2 regions of the Halorhodospira sp. 9622 genome follow, and region 1 is predicted to be linked to the other one. Evidence: predicted binding sites of a transcription regulator. Region 1 holds the regulator's gene; the other holds the start of a gene.
What was found. The regulator FliA, encoded in region 1, starts transcription of late flagellar genes. The targets are predictions, from matches to a motif close to GCTAAAGTTNNNNNNNNNNCNGCCGATA.
Positions count from the first base shown of each region.

Region 2: fliS (flagellar export chaperone FliS) is a predicted target of FliA. The motif match lies at 3,755-3,782, and genes of this name have one in related genera.

Region 1 covers NZ_JAJNRE010000019.1:14,203-19,915, forward strand. Annotated here, with positions in the region: gene flhF (flagellar biosynthesis protein FlhF) at 1-482, shown strand, start outside; gene LRG07_RS10480 (MinD/ParA family protein) at 521-1,354, shown strand; gene LRG07_RS10485 (RNA polymerase sigma factor FliA) at 1,354-2,097, shown strand; gene cheY (chemotaxis response regulator CheY) at 2,152-2,535, shown strand; gene LRG07_RS10495 (protein phosphatase CheZ) at 2,541-3,326, shown strand; gene LRG07_RS10500 (chemotaxis protein CheA) at 3,366-5,615, shown strand; gene LRG07_RS10505 (chemotaxis response regulator protein-glutamate methylesterase) at 5,660-5,713, shown strand, end outside.
Region 2 covers NZ_JAJNRE010000015.1:6,639-12,351, forward strand. Annotated here, with positions in the region: gene LRG07_RS09355 (sigma-54 dependent transcriptional regulator) at 1-1,179, opposite strand, end outside; gene LRG07_RS09360 (sigma-54 dependent transcriptional regulator) at 1,420-2,823, opposite strand; gene LRG07_RS09365 (flagellar protein FliT) at 2,925-3,269, opposite strand; gene fliS (flagellar export chaperone FliS) at 3,280-3,702, opposite strand; gene fliD (flagellar filament capping protein FliD) at 3,815-5,245, opposite strand; gene LRG07_RS09380 (flagellar protein FlaG) at 5,323-5,713, opposite strand, start outside.

The sequences.
Region 1 (5,713 bases):
TGCCCGTCTACACCGCCACCAACCGCCATGAGCTGCGGACCATCGTCGACGATCTGATGGACCGCGGCCTGGTGCTCATCGACACCGTGGGCATGAGCCAGCGCGACGTGCGTCTGGCCGAGCAGTTCAAGACCCTGGGCAGCGCCGAGGGGCTGGTGAAGACCTACCTGGTGCTCTCAGCGGCCACCCAGATGGCGACGCTGACCGAATCGGTCAGCGCCTTCGCCGGCGCCGAGCCGGTGGGCTGCATCTTCACCAAGGTCGACGAGGCCTCCAGCCTGGGCGGGGCGATGACCTGCGCCCTGCGCACCAAGCTGCCTATCGCCTATCTGGCCGTGGGGCAGCGGGTGCCGGAAGACCTTCAGGCGGCCAGGGGTGATACACTCGTGCACCGGGCGTGTGCGCTGCTGGACGAGCACGTTCAGGAGGCCGACGAGGAAGCCCTGGCATTGGCTCTCGGTGGGGGAGGCGCATGTTCCTGACAGAGCCAGGCCTCGATCAGGCGGCGGGGTTGCGCAGGATGGCGAAAACCAGACCGGTCAAGGTGGTCGCCGTCACCGGCGGCAAAGGCGGGGTCGGCAAGACCAACGTCTCCGTGAATCTGGCCACTGCGCTCAGTCGCATGGGCCAGGAGGTGATGCTCTTCGACGCCGATCTGGGGCTGGCCAACGTCGACGTGGCCCTGGGCCTGTCGCCCAAGCTCAACCTCTCCCACGTGCTCGCCGGCGAGGCGAGCCTCGATGAGGTCCTCGTCGAGGCCCCCGGCGGCTTTACCATCGTGCCCGCCTCTTCGGGCACCCAGCGCATGGCCGAGCTCACCGCCGCCGAGCACGCCGGGCTGATCCGCTGCTTCAGCGAGCTCCAGCGCGAGGTGGATGTGCTGCTCGTCGACACCGCGGCGGGCATCTCCGAGAGCGTGGTCAGCTTCGTGCGCGCCTGCCGCGAACTGGTCATCGTCGCCTGCAATGAGCCCTCGTCGATCACCGATGCCTACGCCCTGATCAAGGTCCTCAACCGCTACGGGGTCGAGCGCTTCCACCTGGTCGCCAACCGCGTGCGCAGCCGCCGCGAGGGGCAGATGCTGCACCAGAAGCTGGCCGTGGCCACCGAGCGCTTCCTCGACCTGAACCTGGACTTCATCGGCGCCATCCCGGAGGATGATCGCCTACGCCGGGCGGTGCAGAAGCAGCAGCCGGTGGTCGAGACCTACCCGAACAGCCCCTCGGCGCGGGCGTTCGGTGATCTGGCGCGGCGAATCGACGCGTGGCCGACCCCCTCGGGGGCCACCGGGAACCTGGAGTTCTTCGTCGAGCGACTGATCGAATACAGCAGCATGGGGGGAGAGGTGACCTGATGAATGGTCACGCGATGTACACCGCGGTGGCACAGCAGGGCGACGAGGATCTGGTCACCCGCCACGCCTCGCTGGTCAAGCGGATCGCCCACCATCTGGCCAGCCGCCTGCCGCCGAGCGTGCAGCTCGAGGACCTGATCCAGGCCGGTATGATCGGCCTGCTCGAGGCGGCGCGCCAGTACGACTCCTCCCAGGGGGCGAGCTTCCAGACCTACGCCGGCATCCGCATCCGCGGCGCCATGCTCGACGAGATGCGCCGGCTCGACTGGACGCCGCGTTCGGTCCACCGCAAGGGCCGCGAGGTGGCCGAAGCCATCCGCAGCATCGAGCACCGGACCGGGCGAGATGCCCGCGACCACGAGGTGGCCGAGGCCCTGGGGATCTCGGTGGCGGAATACCACAATATCCTGCAGGATGTGTCCTCGGCGAAGGTCTTCAGCATCGACCAGGAGGATCCGGGCACCGGCGAGCCCCACGAGCCCGCCGGGCACGACCCCGGCCCCCTGGCCATGCTGCAGGACGAGGCGTTCCAGGGCGAGCTGGCCGAGGCGATCCGGGAGCTGCCCGAGCGCGAGCGCCTGGTCATGGCGCTCTACTACGATGAGGAACTCAACCTGCGTGAGATCGGCGAGGTGCTCGGGGTCTCGGAGTCGCGGGTCAGCCAGATCCACGGCCGGATCATGCTCAAGCTGCGCAACCGTCTCGGGGAGTGGCGGCGCGAGCAGCAGGAACGAACGGCGTAGCACGGCTTTGGCAAGGCCTCGAGATAGGGGGGCAATGTGGCAGCGGACAAGAACATGAAGATCCTCGTTGTGGACGATTTCTCCACGATGAGGCGGATCATCAAGAACCTGTTGCGCGAACTCGGCTACAACAACGTGGTCGAGGCCGACGACGGCAACACGGCGCTGCCCATCCTGCAGAAGGGCGGGATCGACTTTCTGATCACCGACTGGAACATGCCGGGCATGACCGGTCTGGAACTGCTCAAGCACGTCCGTGCCGATGCCAATCTCAAGGACCTGCCCACGCTGATGGTCACCGCCGAGGCCAAGCGCGAGCAGATCATGGAGGCGGCGCAGGCCGGGGTGAACGGCTACATCGTCAAGCCCTTCACCGCGGCGACGCTGCGCGAGAAGATCGACAAGATCTTCGAGCGGGTCCAGGCAGGCGGGGGATGAGCAGCATGCGCCGGGAGCAGGGCAGCAGCGGCGCCGACCTCGAGGCGTACCGCCGCGCCGCGCAGCAGTTACTGGAGCACGTCGACGCCGGGGACAGCGAGGGTGCCCAGACGGTCATCGACGACCTGACCCACCTGCGGGAGACCGAGCTCTTCCGCGAGCTGGGGACGCTGACCCGGGATCTGCATGAGGCGATCAAGGCGTTCAACTACGACGAGCGCCTGGCCGATATCACCTCCCAGGAGATCCCCGATGCCCGCGAGCGCCTGAACTACGTCATCACGATGACCGAGCAGGCCGCCCACCGCACCCTGACGGTGATCGAGGGCAGTGCGCCGCTGGCGCAGGAGCTGGCCGAGGAGGGGGCACGGCTGGCGGAGCGCTGGCAGGCCTTCCAGCGCCGCGAGCTCAATGTCGAGGACTTCCGCGAGCTCTCCCGCGAGCTGGATGGCTTCCTCAACCGGGTCCAGGCAGACAGTCGGCAGATCAGCGATCAGCTCAACGAGGCGTTGATGGCCCAGGACTACCAGGACCTGACCGGGCAGATCATCCGCAAGGTCATCGCCCTGGTCGAGGAGGTCGAGTCGAACCTGGTCCAGCTGGTGCGCATCTCCGGGCAGCGCTTCGAGGAGGAAGGCCAGCAGCCCTCCACCCGGCCGGCCGAGGACGCCGAGGTGGCCAGCGAGCGGATGCGCCGCGGCGAGGGGCCGACCATGCCCGGCAAGGGTGGCGACGACGTGGTCAGCGGGCAGGACGAAGTGGACGATCTCCTGTCGAGCCTGGGGTTTTAGCCCGGGCACCGAGAAGCCCAACAACAGCGGAGGCCGAGCATGGCCATCGACCTCGACGACGACATCGTGCAGGACTTCCTGGTCGAGTCTCGGGAGATCCTCGACCGGCTGGGCGAGCAGCTGGTGGATCTGGAGCAGCACGGCGAGGACCAGGATCTGCTCAATTCGGTCTTCCGCGGCTTCCACACCATCAAGGGGGGCGCCGGGTTCCTCGGGCTCGATCCGCTGGTTGAGGTCTGCCACCGCACCGAGGACGTCTTCAACCTGCTGCGCAATGGCGAGAAGCAGGTCTCGCCGGAGCTGATGGACACCGTCCTGCGCGCGCTCGATGTGGTGGTCGCGCAGTTCGGGCAGATCGAGAACGGCAGCGACCCGGAACCGGCCTCGGCGGAGCTGCTCCAGGAGCTCGACCGGCTCAAGCAGGCGGATGCCGGTGCGCCGCCGGCCGCCGCCGCAGGGGCAGCGCAGGAGCAGCAGCCGGCCTCCCAGCAAGAGCAGACCGGCGACGACAGCGACGCCGAGTTCGATGAGCTGCTCACCGCCCTGGACGACGGCGACGAGGCCGCCACCTCCGGAGGCGGCGACGAGATCACCGACGCTGAGTTCGAGCAGCTGCTCGACGAGCTCCACGGCAAAGGTCAGCACCAGGGCAAGCCGGTGGCCGAGGATCCGGCCGCGGAGGCCGCCGAACCGGCCTCGGGCGGCGGGGACGACGAGATCACCGAGGAGGAGTTCGAGCAGCTGCTCGACAGCCTCTACGGCCCCGGAGCAGCGCCCGGCAAGGACGCGTCGCCGCCGGCGGTCGAAGGCGCGGGCGACGATGCGCAAAGCGCTTCGGCGCCGCCCCCACCCGGCGCGGCCGCGGCTGGCGAGCCGCAGGCAGGCGAGCCGCAGGCGGCCGACGCGCCGGCGGCCCCCCGGGAGCCCGAGCCGGCCGCTGCGGCGGAGTCGACCCCGGCGGCGCCGCAGGCCGATGCCCCCGCCCGCAAGCCGGCCGCCGGCGGCGGCCAGGGTGGTGGGGGCGGTGGCGGTGCCGGTGCCGACAAGGGTGGCACGGGTGCCGATGCCGGGGGTGGCGGCAACAAGGTCGAGGCCTCGGTGCGGGTGGATACCGCCAAGCTCGACGAGATCATGAACCTCGTCGGCGAGCTGGTGCTGGTGCGCAACCGCCTCTCCAACCTGCGCAACGAGCTCGACGACGATCGCCTCGGCCAGGCGGTCAGCGATCTGGAGCTGGTCACCTCCGACCTGCAGTCTTCGGTGATGAAGACGCGCATGCAGCCGATCAAGAAGGTCTTCGGCCGTTTCCCCCGGGTGATCCGCGACCTGGCCCGGCAGCTCGACAAGGAGGTCACGCTGGAGACCCACGGCGAGGACACCGACCTGGACAAGAACATGGTCGAGGCCCTGGCCGACCCCATGGTCCACCTGGTGCGCAACGCCGTGGATCACGGCGTGGAGTACCCGGATGAGCGCGAGGCCGCCGGCAAGCCCCGCCAGGGCACGGTGACCCTGTCCGCCGAGCAGGAGGGGGATCACATCCTGCTGACCATCGCCGACGACGGGCGCGGGATGGACCCGGACAAGCTGCGCGGCCTGGCGGTGAAAAAGGGCATGATGGACGAGGAGTCGGCCTCGCGGCTCGATGACAAGGAGGCGTACAGCCTGATCTTCCACGCCGGGTTCTCGAGCAAGGAGGAGATCTCCGACGTCTCCGGCCGCGGCGTGGGCATGGACGTGGTCAAGAACAGTCTCTCGCGGCTCAACGGCACCGTGGACATCGACTCCGAGCTGGGCCGTGGCACGGTCATGCGCATCCAGCTGCCGCTCACCCTGGCCATCCTGCCGACGCTGATGGTCAAGGTCTCCGGGCGCAAGTTCGCCCTGCCCATGTCCGTGGTGCGCGAGATCTTCGAACTCCAGGACGTGCGCACCAACGTGGTCAACAACCGCCTGGTGGCCATCGTCCGCGACAAGGCCATGCCGCTGTTCTTCCTGGAGCGCTGGCTCAGCCAGGCCGGTGAGCCGGTGCTCACCACCAAGCGCGAGATGGCCAACGGCGAGGAGGCCGAGGACGAGCGGCAGGTCATCACGGTCATCGTCGGCAACCAGGCCGTCGGCTTTGTCGTCGACGAGGTCATCGGTCTCGAGGAGGTGGTCATCAAGCCCCTGGGCGCGCTGCTCCACGGCCTGCCGGGGCTGGCCGGCTCGACCATCACCGGCGACGGGCAGATCGCCCTGATCGTCGACATCCCGAGCCTGATCAAGGCCTACGGCAAGCGGCTGTAGGCCGCCCGGGCGCGGGGCGCGCGTCGCTCGTAGAGGAGGACTGGGTGAGCATTCGGGTTCTGGTGGTCGACGATTCCGGCTTCTTCCGCCGGCGCATC
Region 2 (5,713 bases), on a different contig from region 1:
GGCGACCCCGGCGACCGGAGCGCTCGCGCCCGCCGACTCCCCGGTGCTCGGAGCGTCGGCACCAGCGCTGACGGTGACGGGCTCGAAACGGATCGCCTCGGCATCGATGGCGCTGCCCTCGGCGAGGATCAGCGCGCGCTGGACGACGTTCTCGAGCTCGCGGACATTGCCCGGCCATGGGTGCTGGATGAGCAGCCGTTCCGCCTCGGGGGTAAAGTCTGCGCCGCAGCCGCCGCCAAGCTGGGCGTACTTCTGGGCGAAGGAGCGAGCGAGCGGGATGATGTCCGCGGCGCGCTCGCGCAGGGGCGGCAGATGGATCGGGAAGACGTGCAGACGATAGAAGAGGTCCTCTCGGAAGCGCCCGTTGCGAACCGCCTCGCGCAGATCGCGGTTGCTGCTGGCGAGCACGCGGACGTCGAGCGGGATCGGCGTCTGCCCGCAGAGGCGCTCGATCTCCTTCTCCTGCAGGGCCCGGAGCAGCTTGGCCTGGAGCCCCGGCTCGATCTCCGAGACCTCGTCGAGCAGCAGCGTGCCGCCCTGCGCCTGCTCGAACTTGCCGGCGTGGGCCCGGTTGGCCCCGGTGAAAGCGCCCTTCTCGAAGCCGAAGAGCAGGGCCTCGAGCATGTTCTCGGGGATCGCCGCGCAGTTGACGGCGATGAAGGGGCCATCGGCACGGGGCGAGCGCTCGTGGATGTAGCGGGCGAAGATCTCCTTGCCGGTCCCGGACTCGCCGGTCAGCAGGACGGTGACGTCCTTGCCGGCGACCCGCTGGGCAAGCGCCATCAGCTGACGGCTGCTGCGATCCTCGGCCACCAGCTCGGGACCGGCGTCGGTGACCCGGGCCACGGCGGCAGCCAGCTCGCCGGCCGGGGCCTCCTCGGCGACGTAGTCCGCCGCCCCGTCGCGCATGGCGGCGACGGCGCCGCTGACCTCGGCGCGGGCGGAGATGACGATCACCGGCGGAGCCATAGGGTGCCGGGTAAGCACCCGCCAGTTGTCCCCGTCGCCGGCGTCCTCGAAGCAGACGACGGCAGTGATCCCGCCCTGCTCCAGAAGTTCGTGGGCGGAGCCGGTGTCTTCCGCCTCGGCGGTCACGAACCCGGCGTCGTCCAGGCGGCGCCGCTGCTCGCTGCGGCGGCCCGGCTCGCGGGCCACCACGAGCACGCGTTGCTGACCCATATGGATTGTCCCCCTCAGCGCAAATCCGCGCCGCGGTGGTACCCCGCGGCGGCCCCTTCTGAAGCAAGGGGCGTGCCAGGGGTGGGGTGGTGCGCTAAACGCCGGATTCCACGCGGCCGGCGAGGCGCTGCCGCCGCCGCGGGCGGCACCGGCAGTCAAAGTTCTGTCGACCGGCAAGGCCGGCAACCGCTTGCCGCTTGACGGTCGGTGCTTGCCGACCGGCGGCCCGAGTGTGCCGGCTCAGGCGGGGCGCTCGACGTCGAGCCGGCGCAGCTTCTCGACCAGCGTGGTACGACGCAGCCCGAGCAGCCGGGCAGCCCGACCGACGACCCCATTCGTGGCCTCCACCAGGGCCTGGCGGATCAGCTCCTGCTCCACCTCGGTCAGGTGGCCCTTGAGATCGATGCCCTCGGACCAGTCCACCGCCGGCAGCGGCACCCCGGCCTGTCCGTTGACGGGCTCCGGGGCGCCCGCAGGCGCGCCGCCATCCTCCAGCTCCTCGCGGGCCGCCTCCCGGATCTTCCGGGGCAAGTCTTCGACCCCCACATCGCCGTAGGGGCAAAGGATGGCCAGACGCTCGACCACGTTGGCCAGCTCACGCACGTTGCCCGGCCAGTGGTAGGCCGACAGGCAGGACATGGCTGCCGGGCTGACCCGCACCGAACCCCGCCCCTCGTCCTCGATGCGCCGGATGATCTCCTCGACGAGCACCGGGATATCCCCGGGGCGCTCGCGCAGGGCCGGGATCTCGATGGGGAAGACGTTGAGCCGGTAGAACAGATCCTCGCGGAAGCTGCCGTCCCGGATCCCCGTGTCGAGGTTGCGGTGGGTGGCGGCGATGACCCGAACGTCGGCGTGGATGGGCTTGTTGGAGCCGACCCGCTCGAACGTCCGCTCCTGGAGCACGCGCAGCAGCTTGACCTGCATGTGCATGCTCATGTCCCCGATCTCGTCGAGGAAGACCGTGCCGCCCTGGGCCATCTCGAAACGGCCCTGCCGGGCGCTGATGGCGCCGGTGAACGCGCCCTTCTCGTGCCCGAAGAGTTCGCTCTCGAGCAGGTCGGCGGGGATGGCCCCGCAGTTGATCGGCACAAAGGGTCTCGCCCGACGGGAGGAGCGCGCGTGGATGTTGCGCGCCACCACCTCCTTGCCGGTGCCCGACTCACCGAGGATCAGCACGCTGGCGTCGGTGTCGGCCACCTGCTCGATGAGGCTGGTAACCCGCTGCACACCGCGGCTCTCGCCGGCCAGACGCGGCGCCCGCCCGGCGGCACCGTGCTCGCGGTGGCGGACGTTGTGGCTCAGGGCCTGACGCAGGGCGGCGGTGAGCTGGCCCTGACGCAGCGGCAGATCGAGCACCCCGAGGACACCGTGCTGCGGATCACCGCCACGGCGCCGCGCATCGGCATCCGGCGCAATGAGAAAGACGGGCAGCTCGGGCCGGCTATCGACGAGCCGCTGCAGGCAGGCGCGCTCCTGTCCGTCGATGCCCACCAGCGCCGCGGCCAGCCCAGGGTGGCGGGTAGCGGCGCCGCCGGCATCGCCGGCCTCGGCGGGGATGGGTTCGTGTTCAAGGAATTGCAGCACCGTCTCGACACCCGACCGGCGCTCCGCGTCGCTGTCGACCACCAGGACCTGAACCAACGCTCCCCTCCGATGACGGATCGCCTGTCTGCGAGGGGGCGAGTTTACGCCGGGTTAACCAGGCCGTCAAAAAAACGACACAGGCGCCGGCAAGGTGTTTCCTAGCCGGAACAGCGCGAGTAGGCGTCGTGGACCTCGCGGTGGTGCTGCTCGTCGCGCGAGGCGGCGCCGAGGCGGTCGCGCTCGGCCTCCATCAGCGCCCGGACCGCGCGGTCGCACTCGAGCGATTGGGCCAGCGCGCGGCGGGCCAGGTCAGCGCCGGGGTGGTCCGGGTCTTCGGGCAACCCGCGGGCGTGCGCCTGGCGCAGTCCATTGCGCTCCATGACCCCGTCCCAGTCCCCGGCCTCTGCGCAACGGCGCATCTGCCGGGACAGCTCCAGCAGGCGTCGGGCCGAGGCGGCCACCGCCGCCCGCCCGTCGCCGCCTTTGGCGCTGCCGCCGCCCACGCGCCCCCCCCTACTCGCCGCGGGCGGCGGCCGCCTCGGCAGCGTCGCGGGTACGCACCTCCGGCGGGATGGCGTCCCAGGCGCTCTTGATCTCGCGCATCAGCGAGGCGACCTCATCAAGGTGCTGGACCTCGTTCTGGGCGTTCGCCTCCACCAGGCGGCGCTGCATGTAGGTGTAAAGCTCCTCGAGGTTGCCGGCGATCTCTGCACCACGCTCGTGGTCGAGCCCGGAACGCAGGCCGTCCAGGATGGAGATGGACTTGCTGATCAGTTCGCCCTTGAGGGCGATCTCTTGGCGCTCCATGGCGCCGCGGGCCTGGGCGACTCGGTCGAGGAACCCGTCCATGAGCAACTGCACCAACCGGTAAGGGTCGGCGTAGGCCGTGCTGGAGTAGGTCCCGACTTGTTGGTATTGGTTTATGCCGCGATGCATGCTCATATCCCGTTCCTACTCTTGGGGGTAGTTGGTTCACGCTCTATCCTTTTAGCGGCTGCTACCCATGATCCTTGAGGGCGGAACCTCCGTTCCGGAAGCTTCTGACCGCTTAATCCCGACTGTTCATGGCCGCCAGGCGCTGCTCGAGGAACTCCGAGGTCTGATTGAGTTCAGCGACCCGCGAGTCCATCCGCGAGAACTGGCTGCGCAGCTGCTCCTCGCGCCGCTCCATGCGCCGGTCGAGGCGCTCGCGATCGTCGGCGATACCGTCGAGGCGGCGCTCGACCCCCTCGGTGCGCATGTCGATCACGCTGTCGCGGCCGAGGGCGTTGTCGAGCACCCCCTCCAACCGCGACATCACCCCGCTTTCCGGGTCGGTCATCATGCGCGTGACCAGCTCCGAGTGCTCGCCAACCATCTGCTGCAGGCGCTCGCCATCGAGTTCCAGGGTGCCGTCCCGGTTGGTGCGCACACCGAGATCCCCCAACGATGAAATCGGCGCCCCGTCCAGGGCCTCCACTGGCTCGTTGAGGGACCGGCTCAGCTGCGAGAGGAGGTTGCGCAGGGTATGGTCCCCCTGCAGCGGGCCGGCCTTCTCGGTCTCGGGGTCGTAGTCCGAGAGCTGGTTGAGCTGCGCCCGGACCTGATTGAACGAGTCGACCAGACGCTGGATATTCTCTTCGGCCAGCCCGGTCTGCTGTTCGATGGAGACGCGACTGCGCCCCTCGTCCTTGAGGCTGATGGTGGCACCCTCGATGGCCCCCTCGATGCGGTTCTCGGAGCGGGTGACGCGCATACCGTCGATGGTCACCACGGCGTCGGTGGCCGGGCGGATCTCCTGAAAGGCACCGGCGGGCTCGCCGCTCTGGGGATCCGCCACGTTGTACTGCAGAGCAGAGAGATCGCCCTGATCCACCTCGGGATCCTGCTCGGCGCGGATCTGGGCAATGGCGTTGGCCTGGCCGGTCTGCTCGGTGGCCAGGGCCAGCCGCGGCCCGGCACCGTCATCAACCACCGAGGCGCGCACCCCTTCGGCCTGGGTGTTGATGGCGTCGCGGATACCGAGCAGGGTCGACGATTCCTCATCGATGGTGACCGCCTGCTCCGTGCCCTCGCCGTCGGTGATCACCAGACGGCCGGTGCCGATCGGATCAGCGCTGTCCTCAAACGCCCCGCTGGCGGTGGCGATGCGCTGGGTCCGCGCCAGCTGCTCCACCTCGACGTCGTACTGGCCGGGACGCGCCTCTTCACTGGCCGAAACCCCGGCCACGCTGCTATTGCTCGACTCCGCCTCAATGCCCGAATAGGCGCTGGGGTCGCCCAGCCCCTGCACGGCCTCCTGGAGCTCGCCAATGCTCCCGCGCATTTGCCCGATGGCCTCGAGCTTCTGCTGCAGTTCCTTCTCCCGCCGACCCAGGCGCTCCTCGGTCGGCGCCCGCTCGGCCTGGACCAGGTCCTGGACCATCTTGTTGGTGTCGATGCCGGAGCCGACGTCCATCTGGCTCGGCATGTTCGGCATCTGATCCAGCGGTGAGACCATATCGGGTCACCTTTCGAGGTATCGCTAGGGGGCCTGCTCGGTGGACCCTTCCGGCGGCGGATGCGTTCCGGCCACGCTCAGGCCTCCCCGTTGAAGAGCAGCCCCTGGACCTCGCGCATGCGCGCGGCGATGGCCAGCATCTCTTCCGGGGGGATCTGACGGACCACGTCGTCGGTGCCGCGGACGTAGACAGTGACCACCGTCTTGCCGGTGTTGTCGTCGACCCGGAACTCCAGGTCCCGGCCGACACGCTGCATGAATTGCTCCATGCGCTCCACCGCCCGGGCAAGCGCCTGGGGATCCTCCGCCTTGAAGTGATCCAGCGGCTCGAGCTCGGACAACGGCACGCGGGAGCGCTCTTCCGTCTCGGCGGCGGGGACCGGTGCTGCCGTGTCCTGCTCGGGGGCAAGGCGCCCCCCGTCCCCCTGCTCGGTTGGCCGCGACCAGTTGATGCTGCTGGTCACGGAA